DNA from 2 places in the Cellulosimicrobium sp. I38E genome. Region 2 is predicted to be linked to the other one. Evidence: predicted binding sites of a transcription regulator. Region 2 holds the regulator's gene; the other holds the start of a gene.
The links. The regulator LexA, encoded in region 2, represses DNA repair genes until DNA is damaged. The targets are predictions, from matches to a motif close to TCGAACANNTGTTCGA.

Region 1: a site for LexA is predicted at 2,601-2,616, ahead of A0J59_RS10665 (Rv2578c family radical SAM protein). Genes of this name have one in related genera too.

The regions. Positions count from the first base shown of each region.
Region 1 covers NZ_LUAZ01000028.1:157,139-164,052, reverse strand. Annotated here, with positions in the region: gene A0J59_RS10670 (hypothetical protein) at 534-860, shown strand; gene A0J59_RS10665 (Rv2578c family radical SAM protein) at 931-2,592, opposite strand; TPP riboswitch at 2,789-2,908, shown strand; gene A0J59_RS10660 (ECF transporter S component) at 3,019-3,726, shown strand; gene A0J59_RS10655 (ABC transporter ATP-binding protein) at 3,719-5,548, shown strand; gene A0J59_RS10650 (energy-coupling factor transporter transmembrane protein EcfT) at 5,545-6,333, shown strand; gene A0J59_RS10645 (M23 family metallopeptidase) at 6,364-6,914, opposite strand, start outside.
Region 2 covers NZ_LUAZ01000021.1:5,281-12,194, forward strand. Annotated here, with positions in the region: gene A0J59_RS07540 (aldo/keto reductase) at 1-876, shown strand, start outside; gene nrdR (transcriptional regulator NrdR) at 939-1,472, opposite strand; one part of gene A0J59_RS21525 (IS5 family transposase) at 1,947-2,294, shown strand; one part of gene A0J59_RS21525 (IS5 family transposase) at 2,296-2,826, shown strand; gene A0J59_RS07560 (barstar family protein) at 2,860-3,252, opposite strand; gene A0J59_RS07565 (LysM peptidoglycan-binding domain-containing protein) at 3,401-3,769, opposite strand; gene lexA (transcriptional repressor LexA) at 4,102-4,836, shown strand; gene A0J59_RS07575 (L-lactate dehydrogenase) at 4,933-5,943, opposite strand; gene A0J59_RS07580 (ATP-dependent DNA helicase) at 5,993-6,914, opposite strand, start outside.

The sequences.
Region 1 (6,914 bases), on a different contig from region 2:
CGTGCCGGGCCGGTACGGCACGCGCGCCCACCAGCGCGGGAGCAGGTCGGCGGATCGGGACCGCAGCCACAGCGACTCCTCGTCGTCACCGCCGATCGTCAGCTCCGTCGTGCCGTCGTCGATCGAGACGGCGCACAGGTACTGCCCCTCGTCGGCCGCCGCAGAGCACGAGGCGGGGACCTGGTCGAGCCCGGCGCTGAGCCGGAACGGGGCGAGGCGACCGCGAGCGCGCACGTGCCAGACCGCGCCCCACGCCGCGAGGAGCGGCGGGTAGCCCTCGGGGACGGTCCCGTCGAACGGGCCGCAGACGAGGCGGACGTCGGCGATCTCGCCGGCGCTGCGCACGGCACGAGTGCCAGGGCTGAGGGACTCTGGCTCCGCGCCCACGTCGCCGAGAGGCAACCCTTCGGTGTGGAACCGGACGGCCCCGAACGGAGTCGCTACCGACGGCCATCGCGGCCGAGGCGCGTGGTCGGGGCCTCCGCGCGGGCTCTCGTCCGGACTGCTCACGCCACGAGCGTAGGGTGCGCCGCATGACGGTGAAGGCGAACGTGACCCTGTGCGTCCTGCTGTGGCCCACGGAGGGCAACGCCGACCTGTTGCGCGAGTACGAGGACGACGTCCTCGCGCTGGTGCCGGTCTACGGCGGCCGCGTGCTGTCGCGCGTGCGCGCGCTGCCCGGCCAGGACGCGGCGCTGCCGACCGAGGTCCAGGTCATCGAGATGCCCGACGACGACGCCCTCGCCGCGTACCTTGCCGACCCCGCCCGCGTGGCGCTGGCCGACGTCCGGGACCGGGTCGTGGCACGGACGGACATCGTCCGGGTCGGTGCCGTCCCGCACGGCGACCAGACCTCCTGAGCCGCGCACAGGGCGCGCCATGGGTAGCGGCGTCGCCCGGTCGGCGTCTCGCGTGGCCCTCCACGCCGGGTCAGAACAGGACCTGCTCCACTCCCCCGCCGACGACGTCCAGGCCCCCGCCGTCGACCGGCATGCCCGCGAGGGCGCCGTCGTGACCGGGCCCGTCGGGCTCAGGGGACGTCCCGGCGAGGCTCCCGGCCGGGTAGGCGCCGTCCGTCGGCGGCCCCGCATCATGGTGACGGTCGCCGAGACCGCCGAGCTCGCCCCGGCGGTAGCGACCCTCGACGCCCGCGGGACCGCGGTGCCCGGAGACCGCGAAGCCGCGCGCCTCGAGCATCGGGCGCACGCGGTCCCACAGCCACGACCGGTAGGCCTTCGAGGCGTACGTGCCGCGCGCGTAGACGCGCTCGTACCCGGGCACGAGCTGCGGGTGCTCGCGCGCGAGCCAGCCCATGTACCACTCGCGCGTGCCGGGCTTGAGGTGCAGGGGCAGGACGGTGACGCCCGTCGCGCCGGCGTCCTTCACCGCGTCGAGCAGGTCGGTGAGCGCGCGGGTCGAGTCGGTCAGCCAGGGCAGCACGGGCGCGACCATGACCCCGCACGGGAGCCCCGCCTCGCGGACGGCCCGGATGAGGTCGAGCCGGGCGCGGGGCGACGGGGTGCCCGGCTCGACGCTCGCCTGGAGCGCCGGGTCGAGGAGCGCGAGCGAGACGCCGATCCCGACCTCGACGCGCGAGGCGGCGTCGACGAGCAGCGGCAGGTCGCGGCGCAGCAGCGTCCCCTTGGTGAGGACGGACAGCGGCGTGCCGGACCCTGCGAGGGCGTCGATGATGCCGGGCATGAGCCGGTAGCGGCCCTCGGCCCGCTGGTAGGGGTCGGTGTTGGTCCCGAGCGCGACCGCCTCGCGGCCCCACGACCGCCGGCCGAGCTCGGCGCGCAGCACGTCGTCGACGTTGACCTTGACCACGACCTCGCGGTCGAAGTCCTCGCCCGCGTCCAGGTCCAGGTACTCGTGGGTGGGCCGCGCGAAGCAGTTGTGGCTCACGACCCCCGCCGCGACGAAGTCGCGCGTGCCGGTCGTGATGTCGACGAGCTCGGTCTCCTTCCCCGGCCCGTCGAGGGCTTCCAGCGAGTCGACGCGCAGTGCGTCGCTGCCGGTGACGTCGCGCCCCTCGAGCGCGGCACCCTCGTGAGCGAGCGCCGCGGCGCCCGGGCCGACGAGCACGTCGCCGAGCGCGAGGTGGGCGCGGCGGCGCGGGCCGCCGACGACGTGACGCCAGCCGCGCTCCGTGAGGAACCGATGGTCGCCGCTCGCGACGAGCCGCGTGCCGTCCGCGAGGGTCACGCGGTACGCGCGCTTGCGGGTGGTCCAGCGGTCGAGCACACGCGTGCGTACGTACCGCCGGTACGCGCCGTGCGGCGCGGTCCCCAGGATCTCGTCGCCGACACGCAGCTCGCCGATCGGGCGCTGGGTGCCGTCGGCCAGGAGCACGGGGGTCGACGGGGCGAGGCAGTAGGAGCACGCATGGCTGCATCCCCGGTACGGGTTGACCGTCCAGCGGAACGGCATGCGCGACATCGCCGGGACCCTGGACAGCGCGCTCTTGGCAGTCACCTCGTGGAACGTGATCCCCGCGAACTCGGGCGTGCGCACGCTGCGCACGAGGCCGACGCGCTCCAGCCCGGGGAGCGCGCCGTCGTCCGCGCCGAGTGCCTGTCCGTCCCACCTCACCCTGGTATTCGAACAGGTGTTCGATCGCGAGTCAAGGTCGTCGGGCCGGGCGCGCGCCGCTCGGTCGGCGTCCCGAACCGCCCGCGCCGTGAGGAGCCACAGGCTCGCGAGCGGGACGTGGTGACCGGTCCCGCACCGTCCCGCGGGCTGAGACACCGGGATTGTCGAGAGCGCACGGAGGCCCTAGGGTCGGGGCCGAACGCCCCCGGGGAGCGCACGAGCGCTGAGAGTGCAGGCCGGACACCCGTCCCTCCTGCAGACCCGTGGAACCTGATCTGGTTCGTACCAGCGAAGGGAGCAGGGCCGACGTCACCGTCCCCTGCGCGCTCGTGCCCGCGCGCCCCGCGCCCGGGCCGTGCGTGCGGGCCGAGGCGGTGGCGTGCCGTCGTGCACCCTTCGCCCCGGGGGCCCGACGGAGGGATCCGCATGTCCGAACCCCGCACCACCCCGCAGCAGACGACCCCGAGCGCCGCCCCCGGGGCGGCCGTCGGGACGACCGACGACCCGACCACCGGGACGACGGGACGCACGCGCCCGGCGACGCCCCGGCGTGCCGTGCGCCGCCGGGGCCTGACCCTGCACGAGACGGTGCTCATCGCCGTCCTCGGGGTCGTCTTCGGGTTCGTGTACTGGGCGTTCGTGCAGCTCTGGGCCCCCTTGCAGCTCGCGATGGGCCCGCTCGCGGACCTCGCCGCGAACGTCCTCGCGGGCGCGTGGATCGTCGTCGGACCGCTGGCCACGTACATCGTGCGCAAGCCGGGCGTCGGCATCCTCGCCGAGACCCTGGCCGCGCTCGTCGAGGTCGTCTTCCTCGCCTCCCCCGCCGGGCCGCTCCTGCTCGTCGTGGGCCTGGTCCAGGGCCTCGGCGCCGAGCTGCCGTTCGCGCTCACGCGCTACCGCCGGTTCGGCTGGTGGGTGTTCGTCGCGTCCGGCGTGAGCGCCGCGCTCGTCACGTTCGCCTTCAACGCCGTGCGCTTCGGCTGGCTCGGGCAGGACTACGCGATGCTCCGGCTGGGGGTCCAGGTCGTGTCGTGCGTCGTGCTGTGCGGCCTCGCGGCCCGCCTCCTGGGTGACGCGCTCGCCCGCACCGGCGCCCTCGACGCCTTCGCGATCGGCGCGGCCCGCCGTGGCTGAGCGCGCCGCCTCCGGCACTCCCGAGGCCGCCCCACCCGACGCCGTCACGGCCGACGCCCTGACCGTGCACCTCGGGCACGACGGCGCCCGGGTGCTCGACGGCGTCGACGTCACCGTCCCGGCCGGGACCAGCCTGCTGGTGCTCGGCCCGTCCGGGTGCGGCAAGTCGACCTTCCTGCGCGCGCTCGTCGGCGTCGTCCCGCACACGCTCCCGGGCACCGTCGCAGGCGGGCTGCGCGCGGCCGGGCTCGACCCGCGCGACGTGCCGCCGCCCGTCCTCGCCGCCCGCGTGGGCCTCGTCCAGCAGCGGCCCGGCGACCAGCTCTGCCTGGCGCGCGTGGACGAGGAGCTGCGGTTCGCGCTCGAGAACCACGGCGCCGACCCGCGCACCATGGACGACCGCGCGACCGCCGCGCTCGCCGCGGTCGGCGCCGCGCACCTGCACGACCGCCCGACCCACGCCCTGTCGGGCGGCGAGGCGCAGCGCGTCGCGGTCGCCGCCGCGCTCGTCGCCGACCCGGAGCTCGTCGTCCTCGACGAGCCCACCGCGCTCCTGGACCCCGCTGCCGCCCACGAGGTCGGGTCGCTCGTCGCCGGCCTCGCCCGGACACCCGGGCCCGACGGCGAGGGGGCGCCCGCCAGGCTCCCCCACCGCTCCGTCGTGCTCGTCGAGCACCGCCTGGACGACCTGGGGGCGCTGCCCGGCGCCACCCTGGTGCTGGACCGTGAGGGCCGGGTCGTCACGCACGGCCCCACGCACCGCGTCCTGCGCGAGCACGCGCGCGACCTCGCCGACCTGGGGTGCTGGCTGCCGCTCGCTGTCCGCCTGGAAGAGGCGGGCGCCTCCGGGCCGCTCGGCTCGCCCGAGACCGACGACTGGCTGGTCGACCTCGTGCGAGCCTCGCCCGTGCGCTCGAGGACCACGGACCGGCCTCTGGACGCGACCCCGGCAGCAGCGCGCCCGGTCGTGCTCCGGGCACGCGGGCTCGCCGTCCACCGGGGCGGCCTCGGCGCGGGACGCACCCGCCGGGGCGAGCACCCCGTCGTGCGCGACGTCGACCTCGACGTCCGCGCGGGCGAGGTGCTCGCCGTCGTCGGGCCCAACGGGGGCGGCAAGTCGACGCTCCTGCGCGGCCTGGCGGGGCTCGAGCGCACCACGGGCGAGGTCGCGACCGCGACGGGCGATCCCGTCGCGATGGTCTTCCAGGACCCCGAGCACCAGCTCGTCGCGCGCACCGTGCGCGAGGAGGTCGCCTGGTCGGCGCGGCTCGCCCGCCTCGACGACGTCGACGCACGCGTCGCCCGGACCCTCGCCGCGTTCGGGCTCGCGCACCTCGCCGACGCGAACCCGTACCGGCTCTCGGGCGGCGAGCAGCGGCGCCTGTCTCTCGCGACGGCGACCGTGCTCGACCCGCCGGTCCTCCTCGCCGACGAACCGACGTTCGGCCTGGACCGTGCCCAGGCCCACGCGGCCGTCCGCGTGCTGCGGGGGCGTGCCGACGCGGGTGGCGCCGTGGTCGTCGTCTCGCACGACCTCTCGCTCGTCGCGGCGATCGCCGACCGGGTGGCCGTGGTCGTGGACGGCGCGCTCGCCACGGTCGCGGAGCCGTCCACGGTCCTCGCCGACGACGCGCTGTGCGCGCTCGCGGGCCTGCGCCGCCCACCGCTGCTCGACTGGTGGGCACGGACCGGCCGCGCGCGCGGCGTCGACCCGGGCGCGCTCGTGCGAGCGCTCGACACCGCGTGCGACGCCGTCGCGCGCGACGGAGGGTCGGGCGCCCCGGAGCCCGGGTCGCTCGTCCCCGCGGAGGTGGCCCCGTGACCGCACGCTCTCCGTCCGTCCTCGAACGCTGGAACCCGACGGTGAAGCTCGCCACCGTGCTCCTCCTGTCCACCGGCGCGCTGCTCGTCACCGACCCGGTCACCCCTGCGACGGCCTGGCTGCTGACGGTCGCGGCCCTGCTCGCGCTCGGTCGTGTGCCGGTGCGCACGCTCGCGCTGGCCCACGTCCCGTTCGTGGTCTTCGCGTCGAGCCTCCTCGTCGTCAACGTCGTCACCCGGCCGGGCGGCGACGACGTCGTGCTCGGGCCGCTCACGGTCGGCGCGGACGGGCTCACGATCGGTGCCGCGCTCGCCCTGCGCACGCTGTTCGTCGGGGCGCTGTCGCTCGTGCTCGTCCTCACGACCGACCCCGTGCGCCTCATGACGAGCCTGCACGAGCACGCCCGCCTCCCGGCGACCTGGACGTTCGCGGTGCTCGCCGCGCACCGGCTCCTCGTCGAGCTTCCCGACGCCTGGCACACGATCCGCTGCGCCCAGGCGGTGCGCGACCCGCGGCGACGTCGCGGCCGTCTCCCTCGCTCCCCGCGGTCGCTGGGCGCGGCAGCCTTCGCCCTCCTCGTCGGGGCGGTGCGCCGGAGCGAGCGGCTGACGGTCGCGCTCGAGTCGCGCGGCTTGGGCTCGGGCCCCCGGACGACGTCGCGCCCCGTGCCCCTGGGCGTGCCGGACGTCGTCGCGGCGGGCGCGGTGCTCGCCCTCGCCGGGGCGCTCGTCGCGGTCGGGGTGGTAGCGGGGTGGCTCAGGGGGATCGGCGCGCTCACCGCCTGAGGACGCCGCGGCGGGCGGACCCGGACCGCCTCAGGCGGGCTCGACCACCGCTCCCTCGACCGGGACCCCGAGTGCGACCGTGCCCGTCCGGCCGTCGCGGCCGTGCTCGCGGTAGTCGCGGAACGCCAGCGGCAGGCCGTGCGCGACGTGGGCGTCTGGACCGTCCATGACCTGGACGTGCACGTGCGGCTGCGTCGAGTTGCCCGAGTTCCCGCACCGGCCCACCACGTCGCCCGTCGTCAGCCGCTGCCCCGGACGCACCGCGACCGATCCGCGCCGCAGGTGGGCGAGCACCACGAAGACCCCCGGCGCGTCGAGCGCGAGCACCACGTGGTTGCCCGCGAGCGCCGCGCCGCCCGCGCGTGCCCGGGACGCCTGCGTGAGCGCGTACCCCAGCAGCGCGGACGGCGAGCGTCGGGCCACGTGGTCGGGCTCGCCGTCGTGCACCGCGACGACGGCCCCGGGGGCGGGGGCGAGGACGGGCAGGCCGAACGCGAGGAACCGCTCCGGCGGCTCGGTGCCCAGGGCGGTGCGCCAGTCACGCACGTCCGCGGTGCGGCGGCCGCGCACCGCGACGAAGT
Region 2 (6,914 bases):
GACCTCGCGAACAACTACGGGCCGCCGGGCGGAGCGGCGGAGGAGTCGCTGGGTCACCTGCTCGCGCGCGAGCTGCGGCCGGTGCGCGACGAGCTCGTCGTGACGACCAAGGCCGGTTACCGCATGGGACCGGGCCCCTACGGCGAGGGCGGCTCGCGCAAGTACCTGCTCTCCTCCCTCGACGCGTCGCTGCGCCGCCTCGGGCTCGACCACGTCGACATCTTCTACTCCCACCGCTTCGACCCGACGACGCCGCTCGAGGAGACCGTCGGCGCGCTCGCCACGGCGGTCCGCTCGGGGCGCGCGCGGTACGCGGGCATCTCCTCCTACTCGGCGCGCCGCACCCGGGAGGCGCTGCGCGTCGCGGAGCGGCTCGGCGTCGACCTGGTCGTGACCCAGGTGTCGTACTCGATGCTCAACCGGTGGGTCGAGGAGCCCGACCCGCACGATCCCGCGGGGGCGTCCGTGCTCGACGTCGCCGGGGCCGAGGGCCTCGGCGTCGTGGCCTTCTCGCCGCTCGCCCAGGGGATGCTCACCGACCGGTACCTGCGCGGGGTCCCGGACGACTCCCGTGCGGCGCGCGGCGGGCCGCTGCGTCCGGCGTTCCTCTCGGACGCGAACCTCGACCACGTGCGCCGGCTCGACGGCCTCGCGCGCGCCCACGGGCGCAGCCTCGCCACGACGGCGATCCTCTGGGCGATGCGGGACGAACGCGTCACCACGGTCCTGCTCGGCGCCAGCTCGACACGCCAGCTCGACGAGAACCTCGCCGCGCTCGACGCGCCGGCTCTCACCGCGGAGGAGCTCGCCGCGGTCGACGCCCTGCCCGCGGACACGGGCATCAACATCTGGGCTTCGCGGTCCAGCGACCTCTAGCACCGCGGACGCGGTCCGGTGGCCACGGCGCGCGAGCGACGACGGGGCACGGTGTCGCCGTCTCAGGCGTGGGGCGCGGGCTCCTCGCGCACGTCCTCGGCGGGAGCGGCGCCGTCCGGGCCATCGGCCCGTGCCGCCGACTCGCGCTCCTCGCGCTCGACCCGGAGCGAGGTGATGGCGCTCTCGAAGTCCTCGAGCGAGTCGAACGCCTGGTAGACGCTCGCGAAGCGCAGGTACGCGACCTCGTCGAGCTCACGCAGCGGCCCGAGGATCGCGAGCCCGATCTCGTACGCGTCGAGCTCCGCGCTGCCGCTCGCCCTGATCGTCTCCTCCACGCGCTGCGCGAGCACCGCCAGGTCGTCCTCGTTGACGGGGCGTCCCTGGCAGGCCTTGCGCACGCCGTTGACGATCTTCTCGCGCGAGAAGGGCTCCGTGACGCCCGAGCGCTTGACCACGGACAGGCTCGCGGTCTCGATCGTCGTGAAGCGGCGGTTGCACTCGGGGCACTGGCGGCGCCGACGGATCGACGCGCCGTCGTCCGAGGTGCGCGAGTCGACGACGCGGGAGTCCGCGTGGCGGCAGAACGGGCAGTGCATGGCGGGCTCCTCCGCGGGTTCGCGCCGACGGGTCGGCGCGACGAACGTATGCCGTCGCGGCGGGGCGGTGCAACACGCCTCCGACGACGGGACCCCGTCGAGGGTGGGACGACGGCGCACAGGCGGCCGCCCGTGGACAGCAGAACGGGGGCGGTCGTGATCGACCGCCCCCGTCGGGACGCCCCCGTCCCCATCACGCGCGTGACTCGCCTCACGCGCGGCGACGTGCACAGGAGTCGCGGTGGACCGCGCGCTCCTCGCCTCGTCCGCCCAGCCCCCCAGCCGGCGTTGTGAGGTGACACTAACTTAGGTGCGCCTAATCAGGGATGCAACCCCTGCGACCCGACACACGAGGGTTTCCTGCCGTGTCCTGCGTCACACCGGACTCGGACCCGCCGACGACGACGGACTGCGCGCGCCCCCTAGGGCGTGTCTCCCTAGTCGCGCAGCCCCGATGCTGCAGAGTGTGCGGTCGTGGAACGTGGTCGGGAGTTGTCGGACGAGCAGTGGGCAGTGATCGGCCCGTTGATGCCGAAGGTGTCGGGCCGCTCGCGTCCGTGCCGGGATCATCGTCAGGTCGTAGAGGGGATCGTTCACCGGTATCGGACCGGGGTCGCGTGGCGTGATCTTCCCGAGCGGTTCGGCCCGTGGCAGACCGCGTGGAAGTGCCATGCGCGGTTCTCGCGCGACGGGACGTGGGACAAGATCCTGGCGGCCTTGCAGGCTCGCGCGGACGCGAACGGAGTTATCGACTGGCGGGTGAGCGTGGACTCCACGATCAACCGGGCGCACCAGCACGCCGCCACGTTGCCGCGGACCACGGGGGGCACTGGCGAATCACAAGAATCCGGAACGGCGAGAACCGGCTGACCACGCCTTGGGTCGCTCTCGGGGCGGGTTGTCGACGAAGATCCACGCCGCGGTCGACGGCGACGGGCGACCGCTCGCGGTGCTCGTGGGACCGGGCCAGGGCGGTGACGCGCCGATGTGTCTGCCGCTGTTGGACGCGATCCGGGTCCCTCGGGCAGGGGCGGGACGCCCGCGCACCACTCCCGACGCCGTGTTGGGCGACAAGGCGTACTCTTCGCGCGCGATCCGGTCAGAGCTGCGCCGGCGCGGCATCGTCGCGGTCATCCCCGAGCCGCGTGACCAGCAGGCCCACCGTCGCCGACGCGGGTCACGCGGTGGTCGGCCCGTGACCTATGACCGCGTCACCTACCGGGGCCGCAACACGGTCGCGCGGTTCTTCAACCGCATCAAGCAGTGGAGAGCACTCGCGACCCGCTACGACAAGCACGCGCTCGTCTACCGCGGTGGCGCCGTTCTCGCAGCGATCCTGCTCTGGCTTCCCTGACTAACTCGTACCTGGGCCCAGTCTCGACGTTCGTCACAGCCCAACGGCACGGGGAGCGCCCATCGAGTCGCTGCCGAGTTCACGGTCGTCGCTCTGTAGGAGCAACGCCATCGTGGCGCCAGCCTCGGCCGCGCCGCGCGCCTGGGTGACAAAGATGTCCATCAAGGCCGGAGCGAAGTCAGGCAGTGCCGCGGCGAAGCGGTCGAACCCGAGGAACACCAGCGCCAGGCCCGCCGCCGACGGCTGCCAGCCATACTCCCGTGCGACAACGTCTGAAAGGCAGTCGTTCAGCGCATCGAGATTCCGGCCGTAGTAGGCGGGAAAGTCCAACGCCACTGCGAGACCGCGATGCACTTCCGGGCCCGTCGACCAGGAACCAGCATCAAGTACCACTACCTGAAGCCCTCGGGCAGTGAGCTCCTCCACAGCCCCATCGAGTTCTGAACGCCGAGAGAACACCGTCACCGGGAGACTCGCCAAGGGTTCACGAGCATGACCTGCCGATGGGACCGCTCCAGACGAGGACTTGCTCACCCACGAGATGCTACGCAGCTGGCGTCTTGGGAGACACGCCCTAGGCGGACGCCGGGAGGAGGATCTTCTGCCCGGCCTGGAGGCCCGACGACGAGAGCCCGTTGAGCTCGGCGAGCCCGTTCACGACGTCCCGCAGGTCCTCGCCCGGAGCCGCCACGCCCTGCGCGAGCTCCCACAGCGTCTCCCCTGCGGTGACGACGTGGACCCGGACCTCCACGGGCTCGCCCGGCGCGCCCGCGACGGCGACGCCCACGCGCGCGGCGAGCAGCAGCAGCACGGCCGCAAGGAGCACGAGGACCACGCGGCCCCGCCGCGTGAGCCGCAGCGGCCGCTCGCCCGCGCGCTCCGGCGCCGCAGCCCCGCCAGCGCGGCCGAGCGGCCCGACCGCAGAGATCGCCATCGCATCCATGCCTGCTCCGTCCCGGCCCGCGGGCCCGATCGCCTTCCCCGGTCGATCGGACGCCGCGAGCCTCTTGCCTCCGTGCCGACCGGGTCGGTCGAACACGTGTACGTAGAACACCTGTACGAAGGTCTATCACGAACGACCGACAGAGTCGAGACATGCTCGAACAGGTGTTTGATTCGTGTCGCAACCTCCCCTAGCCTGGTGTCAGGTCGGTTCGCCGGACATGTCCGCTCGGACCTGGAGGAACGACCGAGGTCCCGAGGCGCACGCCCCGGGGAGGGGAGGCCGCAGGCCGGGAGGCGTCGGCGGCCGCGACGGACGAAGGCGGAGCGACCATGGCGGCACGAGGCACGGACAGGGCACGGGGGCTCGCCGAGGTGCGCGAGCTCCCGGACGGGTCGGCGGGGGGTGACGGGCTCACGCCGCGGCAGCGCCTCGTGCTCGAGACCATCCGCGCCTGCGTCGAGCAGCGTGGCTACCCGCCGAGCATGCGGGAGATCGGCGAGGCCGTCGGCCTGACGAGCCCGTCGTCCGTGAAGCACCAGCTCACGACGCTCGAGCGCAAGGGCTTCCTGCGGCGCGACCCGAACCGCCCCCGCGCGATCGAGGTCGTCCAGCCGGACGACGCGCGCCGCGCGACCCCGCTCGGGACGGCGGGCGCCGCGCCCCAGCCCGCGTACGACGAGGCGCACCCCGCGCCGTCGTACGTCCCGGTCGTCGGTCGCATCGCCGCCGGCGGGCCGATCCTCGCGGAGCAGGTCGTCGAGGACGTCTTCCCGCTGCCCCGCCAGCTCGTCGGCGAGGGCGAGCTCTTCCTCCTGCGGGTCCAGGGCGACTCGATGATCGACGCCGCGATCTGCGACGGGGACTGGGTCGTCGTGCGCCGCCAGCCGGTCGCGGAGAACGGCGAGATCGTCGCGGCGATGATCGACGGCGAGGCCACGGTGAAGTCTCTGCGTCGCGCGGACGGCCACGTGTGGCTCATGCCGCACAACGCCGCGTACGACCCGATCCCGGGCGACGACGCCCAGGTCCTCGGGCGCGTCGTCTCCGTCCTGCGCAGCCTCTGAGCGACCGGGGTCCCACCCCGCAGCACGCCGAGAGCCGGGTGGTCGTCGACCACCCGGCTCTCGCGGTGCTCTGGCCCGGCCGCCGGGCCCGGCCGGTCAGAGACCGAAGCGGCGGGCGACGGCGCGCAGCGACTCGGCGGACGAGCGCAGGCCGGCGAGCTCCTCGTCGGCCAGCGGGACCTCGACCCGCTCGGCGGCGCCCCGGCGGTCGACGAGCGTCGGCAGCGAGAGGCACACGTCGTCGAGCCCGTACGCGCCGTCCAGGAGCGTCGAGACCGGCAGGATGCGGTGCTCGTCGTCGAGCACGGCCTCGATGATGCGCGTGCCCGCGAGCCCGACGGCGTAGTTCGTCGCGCCCTTGCCCTCGATGATCCGGTAGGCCGACTGCACGACCTCGCGCGCGATGTCGTCACGGACCTCCCCCGTGAGGGGCCCCCGCCCGCCGAGGCCGGGCCACTCGAGCAGCGGCACGCCGCCGATGGTCGCGGAGCTCCACAGGGGGATCTCGCTGTCGCCGTGCTCGCCCGCGATGTACGCGTGGACGTTCTGCACCGCGACGCCGCAGTGCTGGGCCACGAGGAAGCGCAGGCGCGACGAGTCGAGCACCGTCCCGCTGCCGAAGAGCTGCGTCGGCGGCAGCCCGGAGAACTTGAGCGCCGCGTACGTGACGATGTCGACGGGGTTGGTCACCATGACGTAGACCGCGTCCGGGGCGACCTCCACCAGCCCGGGCAGGATCGTGCGCATGAGGCCGATCGTGCCCTCGGCGAGGTCGAGCCGCGTCTGGCCGGGCTTCTGCTTCGCCCCCGCCGTCACGACGACCACGTCCGCCCCCGCGCACACCGCGACGTCGTCCGAGCCCTCGACCCGAGCCATCGGCATGAACTGGATGCCGTGCTGGAGGTCGAGCACCTCCGCCTCGACCTTCGCCCTGTTGACGTCCAGGAGCGCCACCGTGCGCGCGGCGCCGCGCATGAGGGCCGCGTACGCGAGCGTCGACCCGACCGCGCCGGCCCCGACGATCGCGAGCTTCGTGGTCCGCGCTCCCCCTCCCGGACCGCCCGTGGTCGCGTCGCCGGTGCCCTGCGGGGACGTGCTCGTCGTCATCTCGCCTCCGTGAAAGTTCGCTGGATTCCCTGATGCTCGCGGGAAGGACTCAGCCTAGGGCGGCGAGGCGCCGGAGCGCAGCGGTAGCGACGTCGCGGTCGGTCGTCTGCCAGAACCCCGGCATGGACCGCGTGAGGAACGTGCCGTAGCGCGCGGTCACGAGACGCGGGTCGAGGACCGCGACCACGCCCCGGTCCGCCGTGGACCGCACGAGCCGGCCGGCGCCCTGCGCCAGCAGGAGCGCGGCGTGCGTCGCGGAGACCTGCATGAACCCGTTGCCGCCCGCGGCCTCGACCGCACGGGCCCGGGCCGACTTCACCGGGTCGTCCGGGCGCGGGAACGGGATGCGGTCGATGAGCACGAGCTGGCACGACGGGCCCGGCACGTCGACGCCCTGCCACAGCGACAGCGTGCCGAACAGGCACGTCGCCGGGTCGGCGGCGAACTCGCGCACGAGCGTCGGGAGCTGGTCGTCGCCCTGGCACAGGACCGGCACGTCGAGCCGCTCGCGCATCGCCTCCGCCGCGGCGACCGCGGCGCGGCGCGACGAGAACAGGCCGAGCGTGCGCCCGCCCGCAGCCTCGACGAGGGCCGCGATCTCGTCGAGCTGGTGCTCCGTCGACGCCTCGCGGCCCGGAGTGGGCAGGCGCTTGGCGACGTAGAGGATGCCCTGCCGCGCGTAGTCGAACGGGCTCCCGACGTCGAGCCCGCGCCACCGCGGCGCGTCGGCGTCGCCGCCCTCGCCGCCGTTCCCGAGGCCGAAGGTGCGCGCGACGGCGTCGAAGCTCCCGCCGAGTGCGAGCGTCGCGGACGTGAACACCCCGGTCCGCTCGGCGAGCAGGTGGGTGCGGATGAGACCGGCGACGCCGAGCGGGGCGGCGTGCAGGCGGCTGGCGCCCTCGCCGAACCGGTCGGCCGACCAGCCGCCCTCGCCGGGGCGGGAGCACCAGAGCACGTCGTGCCCGGTCGGG